Rhizobium rhizoryzae: one gene and its partners. The protein of the gene in region 3 interacts with the protein of the main gene of each other region in a pairwise test. Links are inferred from orthologs where the notes say so. Each region holds a gene or a part of one and is shown on either strand. Other genes may lie near its edges. The genes, in order: nusG, hfq and rho.

Region 1 (5,205 bases), 1.9 Mb from region 3 along the record:
CGGCTTCGTCCTTCTTTGCGTAGGCCGCAAAAACGCGGGCGAGCTGTGCTGCCGGTGCCTGAACAACACCTGCAATGCGAGTAGCCGGGGTCTGAATCATACCCAGCAGCTTTGCACGCAGTTCGTCCAGCGAAGGCAGGGTCGCAAGCGACTTGACGCCTTCCGCGTTAAGCGTGGTCGAGCCCATGGCGCCACCCAGAACAACGAGCTTGTCGTTGGTCTTGGCGAAATCCATGACGACCTTCGGAGCCGTAATCGGGTCGGCGCTGTATGCGATCAGCGTCTGGCCCTTGAAGAGATCTACCATCCCTTCGGACTCCGTGCCCTGAAGAGCGATCTTGGCCAGACGGTTCTTCGCGACTTTGACGGTGCCGCCAGCTGCGCGCATCTTCGAACGAAAGTCGTTCATTTGCGCAACTGTAACACCAGCATAGTGGGCCACGACAACCGAACCAGAAGCCTTGAAGACTTCGTTCAGCTCCGTGACGAATTCGCGTTTTTCCGCTCTTTCCACTGTCTGTCTCCAGTTGACAGGACCGATCAAAGGATCGGGACCTGCCGGGTTGCCTTTGCCACTTGGGACCTTATTGCAAGATCCCGAGCAGCGCTCGAGGATCCTGTCCCCCCGCACGTAACCGGTATGGTTACGGCACAAGGCACATCAGGTTCGAACCGGAACCCTCAGGGGCGCATCGCGCGCGCCTGTCGATAATCCAGATCTTACCCGTCTCATGCAGGTCAAACGATTAAGGTCGAAACCACCCGCAATCTCGGACAGGAATTCCGGGTTTCCCCGGATTTTCCGGGCCCGGAGGCCCGAAAATTCTTTGCGACGGTCAGCAACAAGCCGACCATCTTAAAATCAAGCGAGAACCGTCGAAGGCTCTACGCGCACGCCCGGACCCATGGTCGAGGACAGTGCAACACGCTTTACGTAGTTGCCCTTGGCGCCGGCCGGCTTTGCCTTGACGACGGCATCAGCGAACGCCTTGATGTTTTCTTCCAGAGCCTTGGCGTCGAAGGAAGCCTTGCCGATACCGGCATGGATGATACCAGCCTTCTCGACGCGGAACTCGACTGCGCCACCCTTGGAGGCCTTGACTGCGCCTGCGACGTCCATGGTTACCGTACCGACCTTCGGGTTCGGCATCATGCCACGCGGGCCGAGAACCTTACCGAGACGGCCAACGAGCGGCATCATGTCCGGCGTTGCAATGCAGCGATCGAAATCGATCTTGCCGCCCTGAACGATCTCGACGAGATCTTCAGCGCCAACAACGTCCGCACCGGCTGCCTTGGCTTCATCAGCCTTGGCGCCACGAGCGAAAACCGCAACGCGAACATCGCGACCAGTGCCGTTCGGCAGATTGACAACACCGCGAACCATCTGGTCAGCGTGACGTGGGTCAACACCAAGGTTCATGGCAATTTCGATTGTCTCGTCGAACTTTGCAGTTGCACGGTCCTTGACGAGAGAGATTGCGTCGGTGAGGGCGATCAACTTGGTAGGATCGATACCTTCGCGAACCTTCTGAATGCGCTTTGCTACCTTAGCCATGATCAAGCCACCACTTCCAGGCCCATGGAGCGGGCAGAGCCCTCAACCATCAGCATTGCGCCTTCAACGTCAGCCGCGTTGAGATCCTTCATCTTGGCTTCAGCGATCGCGCGGACCTGAGCCTTGGTGATGGTACCGGCCTTCGCACCCTTACCAGGCGTCTTGGAACCGGATTGGATCTTTGCCTCCTTCTTCAGCCAGTACGTAACCGGCGGCTGCTTCATAGCGAAGGTGAAGGACTTGTCCTGGTAATAGGTGATGACGACCGGGATCGGCATACCCTTTTCCATTTCCTGCGTAGCGGCATTGAATGCCTTGCAGAATTCCATGATGTTGATGCCGCGCTGACCAAGTGCCGGGCCGATTGGCGGAGACGGGTTTGCCGATCCTGCCTTGACCTGGAGCTTGAGCTGGCCTGCTACTTTCTTAGCCATTTCTCTGCCTTTCCAATTGAACCGGTTACCCGGCCCTCAATGCCAACATGCGAATGCTGGCGGCTGCGGTTGCGTGGTCAGGAACTTGTCGCCCGGCTAAGGCGCCTCCTCCCACGCGCATGGGGAGAACCTCCCCTTCTCGATCAGACCTTTTCGACCTGACCGTATTCCAACTCGACGGGCGTCGCACGACCGAAGATGGAAACCTCCACCTTGAGGCGAGACCGCTCTTCGTCGACATCCTGAACGATACCGTTGAACGAGGCGAACGGACCATCAGAAACACGAACCTGCTCACCAATCTCGTAGGAGATGGACGACTTTGGCCGCTCAACACCTTCTTGGACCTGACCAAGGATACGGTCTGCTTCATGGTCCGGAATCGGAACCGGCTTATTATCCGATCCGAGGAAACCCGTCACCTTAGGAGTGTTCTTGATCAGGTGATAAGCTTCGTCCGTCAGGTTGGCGCGGACAAGCACATAACCCGGAAAGAACTTCCGCTCGCTATCGACCTTGCGACCGCGACGAACCTCAACGACCTTCTCTGTCGGCACCAGGATCTTTTCGAAAAGATGCTCAAGCCCCTTCTGGCGAGCCTTCTCCTCGATCGATTCCGCAACCTTCTTCTCAAAATTCGAATAAGCGTGGACGATGTACCAACGTGCCGCCATCTTCATCTCCACTCAATCAAGCGCCGATAGACAGCACGAGGCCAATAAGCCAACCAATCAATTGGTCTGCCGCAAAAAAGAACAGGGCAGCAAATATGACCATGACAAGGACCATTGCCGTGGAGATCATCGTCTCACGACGCGACGGCCATGTAACCTTTGCCGTTTCAGCCCGCACCTGCTGGAGAAACGTAAATGGATTTGTTTTGGATGCCATGTCTGCCCACGCAATTACGGCGCGTAAAGCTGATACTATTCAGCCCCACGCACCGCGTGTCTGTTTGAACCCTACATAAACACCGTCTTTCCATCTGACAAGTGGAAAAACAGCATCCGATTAATGCCTTTGTAACGAAACTCCCGATCCGCCTGCTGAATGATTGCGCGCCGATCAAGGGAGTGGCAGGGGCAGAGGGGCTCGAACCCCCGACCTGCGGTTTTGGAGACCGCCGCTCTACCAACTGAGCTATACCCCTATTCCCGTTCTTCAAGGTTGCCCTTGAAAAGCATGGCGCTCCTTTAAGACGACTGATTGGACTTGGCAAGTGGGTTTGTGATTTTCCTCACAAATTCCGGTTTTCTCGTCGAGATAATTCCTGGAGGGCACAGCATGTATGCGTCGTGTTGATCCAGTTTTGCCGTGGAGGCCTTGGACGCGGTCGCTCAAGGCTCAAGGACCCTGATTGGGGTTACTTGAGGCGCTGTTTGCGTCGCAAATGGTCGACTCGACGAGTGATCGAATTTTTCCATTTTCGCATTGTACGCATTGAAAAAAAGCGATTCGCTTTTCCCAAAAGGGTGAGAAAGCTCTTCTGCTCGACAGGTGTGTAGTTACTGCGCTCCCAACCGAGGTGGTCAACGCCCGCGTCGACCAGCCACCCCATGATTCGGCCCTGATTCTTGTAGTGAAGACTAAGAGCCGATTCGCTATTGAACGCCGCATAGCCGCCCGGCAGAAGCTTGTAGTCGGACAATCGCTTTACCGTAGGATTGAAAGTAAAGCTGAACCAAACGTGATGAGCCAGTGGGCCGACTTTTCGGTGCGCTGCCGGTTGTCCGAAAATAGGCAGGCGTCGAATGTTCGCAGGCATGTCCTTATCGGACCTGAGAGAAACGAGAAGCAGGTCGTCATCCGCCTTCAGAACATCCAGGGCCTGCCGTACCACGCCGGGCTTGGGAAACTCCCAATCGTCTTCAAGATGGAGAATGTAAGGTGTCGTCACACAAGCATAGGCTTTGTCAATCGATCGGTGCTGGCCGATGTTATTGCCGTTCACAATAAACCTGAGAGGCTGCCCGGGATAACGAGCGGCTATTTTCTCGACCTCAACCTGGTCCGAATCTTCAATGACGATGAACTCATGAAGCGGATAGTCGTTTGAAGCAAAAAAGCTATCGAGGGTCTTCACGAGCAAGTCATGCCGACGACAACTCGTCAAAACCACAGTCAAATCCGACATACGCTTCCCCATCATCCTCACTGGCCGCGCCTTCGCGTAGGATGAGCTTCGGATACTGTCAATTGAATATTGCCAAAGGCGCTGCAAGGTAGTGTCAGAGCGCTCAACTGGGCCAATCGTGCGACTGCAATCATCCAAGCGGCCTAGGATATCCGCCTTCAAACGAAAAAACCGGGCGACCGTTTCAGGCCACCCGGTTTTTCAATTGATCATGGTGAGGAGATCAAGTCCCCCCACCTTGTCTGATTACTCGATGATCGAGGCGACGATGCCGGCGCCGACGGTACGGCCACCTTCGCGGATCGCGAAGCGCAGCTTTTCTTCCATCGCGATCGGAACGATCAGCTCAACGTCAACGGTTACGTTGTCGCCAGGCATAACCATTTCCGTGCCTTCCGGAAGCGTGACGATGCCAGTCACGTCCGTCGTGCGGAAGTAGAACTGCGGACGGTAGTTCGTGAAGAACGGCGTATGACGGCCGCCTTCTTCCTTCGTCAGGATGTAGGCTTCTGCCTTGAACTTCTTGTGCGGCTTGACAGAGCCAGGCTTGCACAGGATCTGACCGCGCTCAACGCCGTCACGGTTCACGCCACGCAGAAGAGCACCGATGTTGTCGCCGGCCTGACCCTGGTCGAGCAGCTTGCGGAACATTTCAACGCCCGTGCAGGTCGTCTTCGTCGTTGCACGAATGCCAACGATTTCGATTTCTTCACCGACCTTCACGATACCACGCTCAACGCGGCCCGTCACAACCGTACCACGGCCAGAGATCGAGAACACGTCTTCGATCGGCATCAGGAACGGCTGGTCGATCGGACGCTCTGGCGTCGGGATGTAGGCGTCAACCTGAGCCATCAGCTCGCGGATCGCGTCTTCACCGATCGTCTTGTTCGAATCTTCCAGAGCAGCAAGAGCAGAGCCCTTGACGATCGGAATGTCATCGCCCGGGAAGTCGTAGGACGACAGAAGTTCACGAACTTCAAGCTCTACGAGTTCCAGAAGTTCAGCGTCGTCAACCTGGTCGACCTTGTTCAGGAACACAACGATCGCAGGAACGCCAACCTGGCGAGCCAGAAGGA
Region 2 (5,245 bases), 1.6 Mb from region 3 along the record:
GGGTGCTGGTTGATCAACAGTTCGAACGCGTCGGTGGATCCAAACGCGTCAAGGTCGATGTTCGCATCATTTCGTCGACCGCATACCACCTCGAGAACCTGATCGCGGAAGGCATCTTCCGTGAGGACCTTTACCATCGCCTTGCCGTTGTGCCCGTCAAGGTTCCAGCGTTGGCCGAGCGTCGCGAAGACATCCCCTTCCTCGTGGACATGTTCATGCGACAGATCTCGGAGCAGGCGGGCATTCGTCCGCGCAAGATCGGCGATGATGCTATGGCTGTTCTGCAGGCGCATGACTGGCCCGGCAATATTCGCCAGTTGCGTAACAACATCGAGCGGCTGATGATACTTGCGCGAACCGACGGTCCGGATTCGCCGATCTCGGCGGATATGCTTCCGACGGATCTTGGCGACATGCTGCCGAAGATCTCCACGAAGGGGGATCATCACATCATGACCTTGCCGCTCCGCGAGGCTCGCGAAATGTTCGAACGCGATTATCTTGTGGCGCAGATCAATCGTTTTGGTGGCAACATCTCCCGCACGGCTGAATTTGTTGGTATGGAGCGTTCAGCACTTCATCGCAAGCTGAAGTCGCTGGGCGTCTGAACTTTGAATACCCACCCGTTACGTTGAAAGAGCAAGATGAAGGTCATCATTTGTGGTGCCGGGCAGGTGGGTTACGGAATCGCCGAGCGTCTTTCGCAAGAAGAAAACGATGTATCGGTGATCGATACTTCGGCGGCGTTGATCAACGCCATCACCGAAACGCTTGATGTGCGCGGCTATGTCGGTCACGGCGCGCATCCGGACGTGCTCGCCAAGGCAGGCGCCGAGCAGGCGGATATGATCATCGCCGTGACGTTGTACGATGAGGTCAACATCGTGGCCTGCGAGGTCGCTCATGCGCTTTTCAGTGTCCCGACCAAGATCGCCCGTATTCGCTCGCAAAGCTATCTGCTGCCGGAATATGCCGATCTCTTCAGCAGCCGGAACATGTCGATCGACGTGACGATTTCTCCAGAAATCGAAGTCGGCAAGATGGTTCTGCGACGTATATCGTTTCCCGGTGCTGTGGACGTTGCCCGCTTTGCTGACGACGCCATCGCGATGGTTGCCATTGAATGCATGGAAGATTGCCCGGTGGTGGACACGCCGCTTGAGCAATTGAGCCAACTGTTTCCGGATCTGATTGCTACCGTCGTGGGAGTTTTGCGGGACGGGAAGCTTTTCATTCCCCGATCGGGTGATCAGCTTCACGTTGGGGATCTGGCCTATGTGATCTGCCAGCGCGAGCATACACGGCGCACGCTTGGTCTGTTCGGCCATGAAGAGCAGGAAGCGAAGCGGATCGTGATCGCCGGCGGTGGCAATATCGGGCTCTATGTTGCACAGCGTATCGAGCAGATGCAGCCAAGAAGCCGGGTCAAGATCATCGAAACAGATCGGGCGCGCGCCACACTCATTGCAGAAGAGCTGAAGAACGCCGTCGTTCTGCAGGGCTCGTCTCTGGAGCAGAGCCTTCTGCAGCAGGCTGATATTCAGGATGCCGACCTGATGATCACGCTGACCAACAATGACCAGGTCAATATTCTCAGTGCGGTCATGGCCAAGGCGCTGGGATGCCGATCCAACCTCGTTCTTGTCAATTCCACCTCGCTGAGCGAGGTGAGTGATTCATTGAACATCGACTCCGTTATCAATCCGCGCGCTGTTACCATTTCCCGTGTCCTTCAGCACGTTCGCAAGGGGCGAATTCGATCCGTCTACGCCGTTCAGAATGGCGCCGCAGAGGTGATCGAAGCCGAGGCTCTGGAAACTTCACCGCTGGTTGGGTCCTGTCTTCGTGATCTCGATCTGCCGGAAGGAATACGAATTGGTGCCATGCTGCGCGACGGAAAGGTTCTGAAACCTGGTGGTGAAACGCGGATCAAGGCAAAGGACAGGGTTGTTCTGCTGGCTACTCGAAAGGCCGTGCGCAATGTGGAGCAGCTATTCCGGGTGTCTATCCAATATTTCTAGAGAATGACCCTGCGAGAATTCCAGCTGGCCTATGCAGGTTGGCGCTGCCAAGAGCTGTGGATAGTTCGATAGCATGATATTCATTAGGCGTCGTATGGACGGCCTATTGAGCTTCGCAAAAAGCGAGATTTCTCGATAAGTAACTGCTTTTACAAGCATTGTTCTCAACAAGGGCCGGTTCTTCGCATATGCGATTGGTCATTGCGCAAAACACGGCGATTTGATAACCAATTGCACGGACGGTGGAGGCAGGAGAGGGTGCTCTACCGAATTTTCCGAGCGTGATCATATCCCGGCCGCATGGCTGGCAAAAAAGAAAGAAGCGGCGCTATGGCGGAACGTTCTCAAAATCTTCAAGACTTGTTTCTCAACACTGTTCGCAAGCAGAAGATTTCACTTACTATTTTCCTCATCAATGGCGTCAAGCTGACGGGTGTTGTAACATCCTTCGACAATTTCTGCGTGTTGTTGCGGCGTGATGGTCATTCGCAGCTGGTCTATAAGCATGCGATCTCTACAATCATGCCTGGACAGCCGATGCAGATGTTCGAAACTGAAGAAAGCGCTGGTTGATCTCGATCAGGGCAGCCATTGAATACCAACACCGGTTGCCCCATCTATCACTCAGGAAAGCCGTCACTTGCAGGGAACCTCAGACCGCCGACACCTTTCGGCGGTTTTCGCATGTCTTAGCGAACTGGTTGTTTCCCCAAACGGCTTAATTGGCTAGAATTGAAGGAAGACTGCGATAGTCACTCGCGATACCTCACATGAATCCCTGATTCCCGACGCCGAGAAACGCCGCGATGATATGCGCGCGCTGGTGCTCGTTCCGGTTTTGAAACAGGCGCGATCTGCCGCTTCCGGCCCGTCTGACACGGCGACACCTGCGCCGCGCCGATCCGATGAAGCAAGACTGGAAGAAGCGATGGGTCTGGCTCGTGCCATTGACCTGACGATTGCTCGTGGACTGATCATACCGGTCAGTCAGCCGAAGCCCGCGACACTGATTGGGACCGGCAAGATCGAGGAGATCAAGGCTCTGCTGGACGAGAATGACTGTGGTCTGGTGATCGTCGACCATCCGTTGACGCCGGTGCAACAGCGCAATCTCGAAAAGGAATGGCAGGCGAAGGTGATTGATCGCACGGGTCTCATTCTCGAGATTTTCGGGCGACGAGCCTCCACGAAGGAGGGGACGCTCCAGGTCGATCTTGCGCATCTCAACTATCAGAAGGGTCGCCTCGTGCGAAGCTGGACGCACCTTGAGCGTCAGCGCGGTGGTGCGGGCTTCATGGGTGGTCCGGGTGAAACCCAGATCGAAGCTGACCGTCGACTGCTGCAGGAGCGCATCCTCAAGCTGGAGCGCGAACTCGAGCAGGTTGTGCGCACCCGGCAGCTGCATAGGGCCAAGCGCCGCAAGGTTCCTCATCCGATCGTCGCGCTCGTGGGCTACACGAATGCCGGAAAATCAACACTCTTCAACCGGATCACGGGAGCAGGCGTGCTGGCAGAAAACATGTTGTTCGCCACGCTTGATCCGACGCTTCGTCGCATGAAGTTGCCGCATGGCCGAACTGTCATCCTCTCCGATACGGTCGGCTTCATTTCGGACCTTCCTACCCATCTGGTCGCCGCTTTCCGCGCGACGCTGGAAGAAGTGCTGGAGGCAGATCTCATTCTCCACGTCCGCGATATGTCCGATCCTGATAACGGGGCCCAGTCGGCCGATGTCCTGCGTATTCTCGATGATCTTGGCATAGACGAGAAGGAGCGCGGCGAGCGCATTATCGAGGTCTGGAACAAGATTGACCGTCTGGAGCCCGAGGCGCACGAGGCCGTTGCTGAACGCGCTCTTGGCCGTGAAAACGTCATGGCCGTCTCGGCAATCTCCGGTGAGGGCGTCGATCGTTTGATGGACGAGATTTCACGCCGCCTGGCGGGTGTCGTGACAGAGACGACCGTCGTGCTTCCGCCGGAAAAGCTGTCGCTGATTTCGTGGATCTATGAAAATGCCATGGTCGACCAGCGAGAGGATCGGGAAGATGGTTCTGTCGCTTTCGATCTGAGACTTTCCGAGCAACAGGCGAACGCCCTTGAACGGAAGCTAGGCGTTTTTCCGGTGGCTGAAAAGGAAGATTGGGAGCGGTAAGCCGCTCCCTATTCTGCTGCCTCTCTAGGATTAACGCCCTTGGCAGCCTGCCAGAAGGCCTCCATTTCCTCAAGCGAGGATTCCGCAGGAGCCTTCCCCAATTTCTTAAGTTCCGTTTCTATATATCTGAATCGGTTTCTAAATTTTGCATTGGTACCACGTAAAGCCTGCTCGGGATCGGCTTTTACGTGACGCCCGATGTTCACAACGGCGAATATCAGGTCCCCGAGTTCGTCTTTTATCTTTACCGATTGCCCCTCTCGCAGAGCCTCTCGCAATTCTGCGATCTCTTCTTCGATCTTGTCGAGAATTGGTTCTGCTTCCGACCAGTCGAAGCCAACAGTTGCCGCGCGTTCCTGCAGCTTCAGTGCCTCGACAAGAGCAGGTTGATGACGAGATACGGAACCCAGGAGGCCGACAGTCTCATCGTCAACCAATCCGCGCTTTGCACGTCGCTCGGCGCGATCTTTCTTTTCGGCGGCCTTGATCTGATCCCACTGGAGTTTGACCGCTTCTGGCGTATTGACATCCGAACGTGCGAAGACGTGTGGATGCCGCCTGATCATCTTCGTCGTAATCGCTTCAACGACATCGGCAAAGCTGAATGCGCCTGCTTCTTCCGCCATCTGTGCATGAAACACGACCTGAAACAGCAGATCTCCCAATTCATCCTTCAGATCTTCCAGATCAGCACGCTCAATCGCGTCCGCCACTTCGTAGGCTTCTTCGATCGTGTAGGGCTTTATGGTCTGGAAATCCTGTTTGATATCCCACGGGCATCCCGTCTGAGGATCACGCAGAGATGCCATAAGTTTCAGGAGATCGGAGATATCCTTGGAGGGCTGCATTGCTAAAGCCTTATTCTATCAGTTCAGGGGAATGCCGTTGTCGGACTTGCTTTGCTGATAGCTTTCCGAGAGTGCATCATACCGGGCTTTGATGGTATCGATACGCTCATGAAGTTCGGCACGAAGCTTTTCCTCCTCGCTATCGGCCATTTCGCTGATCGCGAAGGATTTCCAGAATGCGTTCTGCCGCTTGTAACCGCCGGGTTCCAGGCCGAACACTTCCT
Region 3 (5,357 bases):
TTTGCTCCTTTCCAGCGTGATTGTCTTTTGCTGAAGCGAGGAAACGGGACGATCTGTGCAACAGACTTTATCCCTGATAGTCACCGACTCTAAGAATCAGAAAATCTAAAGATTCTAGATTTCTTTGTTTTAAGGGAGACTGTCGTGAGCGCTGTGAGACGCAAGCTTCTCGAAGTTCTGGACGGAGCGACTGTCTCGCCTCCACCAATCTGGCTTATGAGACAAGCCGGACGTTATCTGCCGGAATATCGAGAGACGCGGAAGCAAGCGGGAAGCTTTCTGCAGCTTTGCTATTCTCCCGAACTGGCCACGGAAGTGACACTTCAACCCATCCGTCGCTATGGGTTCGACGCTGCAATCCTGTTCTCAGATATCCTCGTGATACCGGACGCGCTGAAGCGCAGTGTGCGTTTTGTCGAGGGCGAAGGCCCTCGCATGGATCCGATCGACGAAGCAGGCATCGCTGCTTTGGACGGCAAAAACGTTCTGTCGCATCTCACCCCCGTCATGCAGGCTGTTTCCAGCATTCGACGTAGTCTTCCAGAAGAGACAACGCTTTTGGGATTCTGTGGTGCACCGTGGACCGTCGCTACCTATATGATCGCTGGCCGCGGGACACCGGATCAGGCACCGGCACGGCTGTTTGGCTATCGTCACCGTGAACGGTTCCAGTATCTTCTGGAATTTCTGGCCGATATCTCTGCCGACTATCTGGTTGCCCAGATCGATGCGGGCGCCGATGCGGTGCAGATTTTCGATTCCTGGGCGGGTGTTCTGGGTGAAGAAGAGTTCAAGGGGTTTGCGGTCAAGCCGGTCGCTCGCATGATTGCGTCTGTGAAAGCCCGTCGTCCAGGAGCGAAGATCATTGCCTTTGCCAAAGGCGCTGGGATGAACCTGAAACACTATCGGCAGCAGACAGGCGCTGATATGATCGGGCTAGACTGGTCTGTGCCTCTGAGTTTTGCGGCAGAGCTGCAGAAGGAGGGTCCTGTTCAGGGCAATCTGGATCCAATGCGCGTTGTAGCAGGCGGTCGGGCGCTGGAAGAGGGAATAGATGCCATCCTCCAGGTGTTGGGTAGCGGACCACTCGTCTTCAATCTTGGCCATGGTATTACGCCGGAAGCTAATCCGGACCATGTGACACAACTCGTTGCTCAAGTTCGTGGATCGAAGGATGGCTGACGAGCTGCAAACGCATGAAGCGTCTGGACGTCGAGCCCGTTTCAAGGCTGCCATCGCGCTCGTGGTGTTTCTAGCGCTTCTCGCTTTGCCCTACATCCTGGTGCCAGATCAGTTCTATCTTTGGGCAAAGGCCTTTCACGTCATCGCCGTGATTTCGTGGATGGCAGGTCTCTTCTACATGCCCAGGCTCTTCATTTATCATACCGATGCGCCGGAAGGCTCTGTCCAGTCTGAAACGTTCAAGGTGATGGAGCAACGCTTGCTCAAGGTCATCATGAATCCGGCCATGATGATCTCATGGCTCTTCGGGCTGTATCTTGCCTGGGAAGGCTTCCGGTTTCAGGGAGGCTGGCTGCATGCCAAAATTCTGGCTGTCGTTCTGCTGACCCTGGCTCATGTCCATCAGTCGCATTGGGTAAGACGATTTGCGAAGGATGCGCCCCGAAAGCCTGCGCGCTACTGGCGAATGATGAACGAAATCCCGACCGTATTGATGATTTTGATCGTAATCCTCGTGATCGTGAAGCCCTTCGCTTAAGATTTGAGCGCGTACCCCTTGCAGGTCGTCGGTGAAGCGGCTATTTCTACGTCACTCATCCCCATGGCTTGTCTGTACAGTCTGACTTCCGCGGCGCTCGCGGTGACGCACCTCAGCATCACGCCAAATTCCCATTCAAATTCAAAGCGGTCCCTTCTTCATGGCTGAAATGAAGCTTCAAGAACTCAAGAGCAAATCACCGACTGATTTGCTGACCTTTGCCGAATCACTGGAGGTCGAGAACGCGAGCACTATGCGAAAGCAGGAGCTCATGTTCGCAATATTGAAAGTTCTTGCAAGCCAGGACGTCGAGATCATCGGTGAAGGCGTTGTGGAAGTTCTGCAGGATGGTTTCGGATTCTTGCGATCGGCCAATGCGAACTATCTGCCTGGTCCGGATGATATCTACATCTCTCCTTCGCAGATTCGCCGTTTCTCGCTGAAGACCGGCGACACTGTCGAAGGACCGATCCGTGGGCCCAAGGAAGGCGAACGTTATTTCGCACTTCTGAAGGTCAACACGATCAATTTCGATGACCCGGAAAAAATCCGCCATAAGGTTCACTTCGATAACCTGACGCCGCTTTATCCGAATGAACGCTTCAAGATGGAGCAGGACATTCCGACGTCGAAGGATCTGTCATCACGCGTGATCGATCTGGTCGCTCCACTGGGCAAAGGTCAACGCGGTCTGATCGTGGCACCGCCGAGAACTGGTAAAACGGTCCTGCTACAAAATATCGCGCATTCCATCACTGCAAATCATCCGGAATGTTATCTTATCGTTCTGCTGATTGACGAACGTCCGGAAGAAGTGACGGACATGCAGCGTTCCGTTCGCGGCGAAGTGATTTCCTCTACTTTCGATGAACCCGCAGTACGTCACGTTCAGGTAGCTGAAATGGTCATCGAGAAGGCCAAGCGTCTTGTCGAGCACGGTCGAGATGTTGTCATTCTGCTCGACTCCATCACCCGACTTGGTCGAGCCTATAACACGGTTGTGCCGTCATCCGGCAAGGTCTTGACCGGTGGTGTTGATGCCAACGCCCTGCAACGCCCGAAGCGTTTCTTTGGTGCGGCCCGTAACATTGAAGAAGGCGGCTCGCTGACGATCATCGCGACCGCTCTCATCGATACTGGCAGCCGTATGGACGAAGTGATCTTCGAAGAGTTCAAGGGTACGGGTAACTCTGAAATTGTTCTGGACCGCAAGGTTGCTGACAAGCGCATCTTCCCGGCGATGGACATTCTCAAGTCCGGTACCCGTAAGGAAGATCTCCTGGTTCCGCGTCAGGATCTTCAGAAGATCTTCGTGCTCCGGCGTATTCTTGCGCCAATGGGAACAACCGATGCCATCGAGTTCCTCATCGACAAACTCAAGCAGACCAAGAACAACGGTGATTTCTTCGATTCGATGAACACCTGATTCAAGCAGAATTCAGCAATTAGCCGGATTCTGCCTGTGAGGCTGTATGGTCGTTCCTACAATATTCGCCCTATCATCCGGCTCTACCCCGTCCGGAGTTGCGGTCATACGCATCTCTGGACCCTCAGCATTTGATATCGTCGGCTGGATGGCTGGTCCGTTGAACAGAACCAGAGGAATGAACCTCAGAACGATTCGGGACCGAAACAATTCCAAAATCGATCAAGGTCTTATCCTGACATTTCCTGGTCCAGCTTCGTTCACTGGCGAAGACTGCGTTGAACTTCAGGTTCATGGAGGTCGCGCCATTGTAGCAGCCATCAGCCGGGAACTGCTGGAACTAGGCTGCGTTGCTGCCGAAGCTGGAGAATTCACCCGGCGTGCCTTCAGCAATGGGAAGATGGATCTTGTCGAGGTCGAAGGCCTCGGTGATCTCATCGCCGCAGACACGGAAATGCAGCGAAGGCTGGCCATTGAACAGGCAAGCGGCGGGTTGTCTTCGCTGTATCAGAATTGGGCAAACCGTCTGACCCACGCTCGCGCTATGATCGAGGCCGAACTCGATTTTGCCGACGAAGAGGATGTACCTGGAAGTGTTTCGGACCGGATATGGCCCGATATTTCGCTTCTCCACCGTGAGATCTTAAAGCAGGTGACCGCCACGCAGAGCGGTCGGTTGGTCCGGGACGGCTTCAATGTCGTTATTGCCGGTCCACCCAATGCCGGAAAGTCCAGTCTCATCAACGCCCTTTCTGGGCGAGATGTTGCGATTGTCACCTCTGTCGCTGGCACGACCCGTGACCTCATTGAGGTCGAGCTGGATATGGACGGGTTCCTTGTCAGACTGGTTGATACCGCCGGAATTCGAGAGACCGATGACGTGGTTGAGCGTGAGGGTGTCAGGCGAGCGAGGCGGGCGATTGAATCAGCGGACCTCGTTCTTGATCTCAGCGAGATCGATTCGCTAGCGGAACAAATGTCATTCCTGACCGACGCAAAACGATTGCGTGTTGGAACCAAAGCCGATTTGCATCCAGCAGAAGACACGCGTTATGATGCTTGCATCAGCGTCAGCCTGCCACAGACCATTGACCATCTCCGTTCATTGATTCTGCAAGAGCTGAAGCAGAGCTGGGAAGCCATATCGTCGCTTGGCGCCGGACGATTGCGTCACATCTCGCATCTCCAACAGGCTTCCAATTTCATCGAAGACGGGTTAAAGCAAAGCGATATCGTGCTTAAGGCTGAGAGCTTGCGCCTGGCCTCCGACGAGCTCGGCCGGATTACCGGTCGTGTGGATGTTGAAGATCTGCTTGGGGTCATCTTCTCCGAGTTTTGTATCGGCAAGTGACTCACGTGAAACACTGCTAGACGCAGAGTGGACGCTATGACCAAATTTGACGTGATTGTAATCGGCGGTGGCCACGCCGGCTGTGAGGCTGCATCTGCTGCTGCTCGACTTGGTGCCAAAACAGCGCTCGTTACCCATAAAATAGAGACCATCGGTGTGATGTCCTGTAACCCAGCGATTGGCGGGTTGGGCAAAGGCCATCTCGTCAGAGAGGTCGATGCGCTCGATGGTCTTATGGGGCGGGTCGCCGATAGTGCTGGTATTCAGTTTCGACTGCTGAACCGCAAGAAGGGGCCTGCCGTACGTGGTCCCCGTACACAGGCCGATCGGCGTCTGTATCGCGAAGCAATGCAAAATGCCATTTCAGAGACGCACAATCTTGTGGTCATCGAGGGCGATGCTTTCGATCTCATCCTGGATGATCGCGCTATAACCGGCCTCGTTCTAGCCGACGGTCGACAACTCTCATGTCAGACCGTCGTCGTTACAACCGGTACTTTCCTGCGCGGAATGATCCATATCGGAAACGAAACAAGACCAGCTGGACGCGTCGGAGAGGATCCCTCTCTTGGTCTATCACGGACTTTCGAGCATCTTGGTATCAAGCTTGGTCGACTCAAAACTGGAACCCCAGCTCGACTGGATGGTCGCACGATTGACTGGCAATCCATCGGGAAGCAAGCCGCCGACGATCAGCCGGTGCCATTCTCCTTTATGACCGACCACATCACCAATCGCCAAATAGAATGTGGTGTAACCCGGACGACCGATCGAACGCACACAATCATTTCAGACAATATCCACAAGTCCGCAATGTATTCAGGCCAGATTAGTGGGATAGGTCCACGCTATTGTCCTTC

The links.
Region 1: the proteins of rho (region 3) and nusG interact in binary tests that used the Escherichia coli proteins (3 or more experiments, as listed by UniProt). The link is inferred for Rhizobium rhizoryzae from one-to-one orthologs.
Region 2: the proteins of rho (region 3) and hfq interact in binary tests that used the Escherichia coli proteins (3 or more experiments, as listed by UniProt). The link is inferred for Rhizobium rhizoryzae from one-to-one orthologs.

Annotation. Positions count from the first base shown.
Region 1 is NZ_CP049250.1:2,887,744-2,892,948, forward strand. Bases 902-3,747 are described here. They hold nusG (transcription termination/antitermination protein NusG), read right to left. Parts: upstream 2,667-3,747; coding sequence 2,136-2,666; downstream 902-2,135. Other genes in these bases: rplA (50S ribosomal protein L1), read right to left, coding at 902-1,558; rplK (50S ribosomal protein L11), read right to left, coding at 1,561-1,992; secE (preprotein translocase subunit SecE), read right to left, coding at 2,683-2,883; G6N80_RS19840 (glycosyltransferase), read right to left, coding at 3,356-3,747. In the rest of the region: rplJ (50S ribosomal protein L10), read right to left, coding at 1-514; more of rplA, read right to left, coding at 863-901; more of G6N80_RS19840, read right to left, coding at 3,748-4,126; tuf (elongation factor Tu), read right to left, coding at 4,373-5,205. UniProt on the Escherichia coli protein: Part of the processive rRNA transcription and antitermination complex (rrnTAC). The complex forms an RNA-chaperone ring around the RNA exit tunnel of RNA polymerase (RNAP).
Region 2 is NZ_CP049250.1:2,570,952-2,576,196, forward strand. What follows is about bases 1,087-3,972. They hold hfq (RNA chaperone Hfq), read left to right. Parts: upstream 1,087-2,351; coding sequence 2,352-2,594; downstream 2,595-3,972. Other genes in these bases: trkA (Trk system potassium transporter TrkA), read left to right, coding at 1,087-2,021; hflX (GTPase HflX), read left to right, coding at 2,833-3,972. Outside these bases: nitrogen assimilation response regulator NtrX, read left to right, coding at 1-608; more of trkA, read left to right, coding at 645-1,086; more of hflX, read left to right, coding at 3,973-4,173; mazG (nucleoside triphosphate pyrophosphohydrolase), read right to left, coding at 4,182-5,021; G6N80_RS18235 (deaminase), read right to left, coding at 5,040-5,245. UniProt on the Escherichia coli protein: RNA chaperone that binds small regulatory RNA (sRNAs) and mRNAs to facilitate mRNA translational regulation in response to envelope stress, environmental stress and changes in metabolite concentrations.
Region 3 is NZ_CP049250.1:996,207-1,001,563, forward strand. What follows is about bases 1,016-4,013. They hold rho (transcription termination factor Rho), read left to right. Parts: upstream 1,016-1,880; coding sequence 1,881-3,146; downstream 3,147-4,013. Other genes in these bases: hemE (uroporphyrinogen decarboxylase), read left to right, coding at 1,016-1,182; hemJ (protoporphyrinogen oxidase HemJ), read left to right, coding at 1,175-1,720; mnmE (tRNA uridine-5-carboxymethylaminomethyl(34) synthesis GTPase MnmE), read left to right, coding at 3,193-4,013. Outside these bases: more of hemE, read left to right, coding at 145-1,015; more of mnmE, read left to right, coding at 4,014-4,497; tRNA uridine-5-carboxymethylaminomethyl(34) synthesis enzyme MnmG, read left to right, coding at 4,534-5,357. UniProt on the Escherichia coli protein: Facilitates transcription termination by a mechanism that involves Rho binding to the nascent RNA, activation of Rho's RNA-dependent ATPase activity, and release of the mRNA from the DNA template.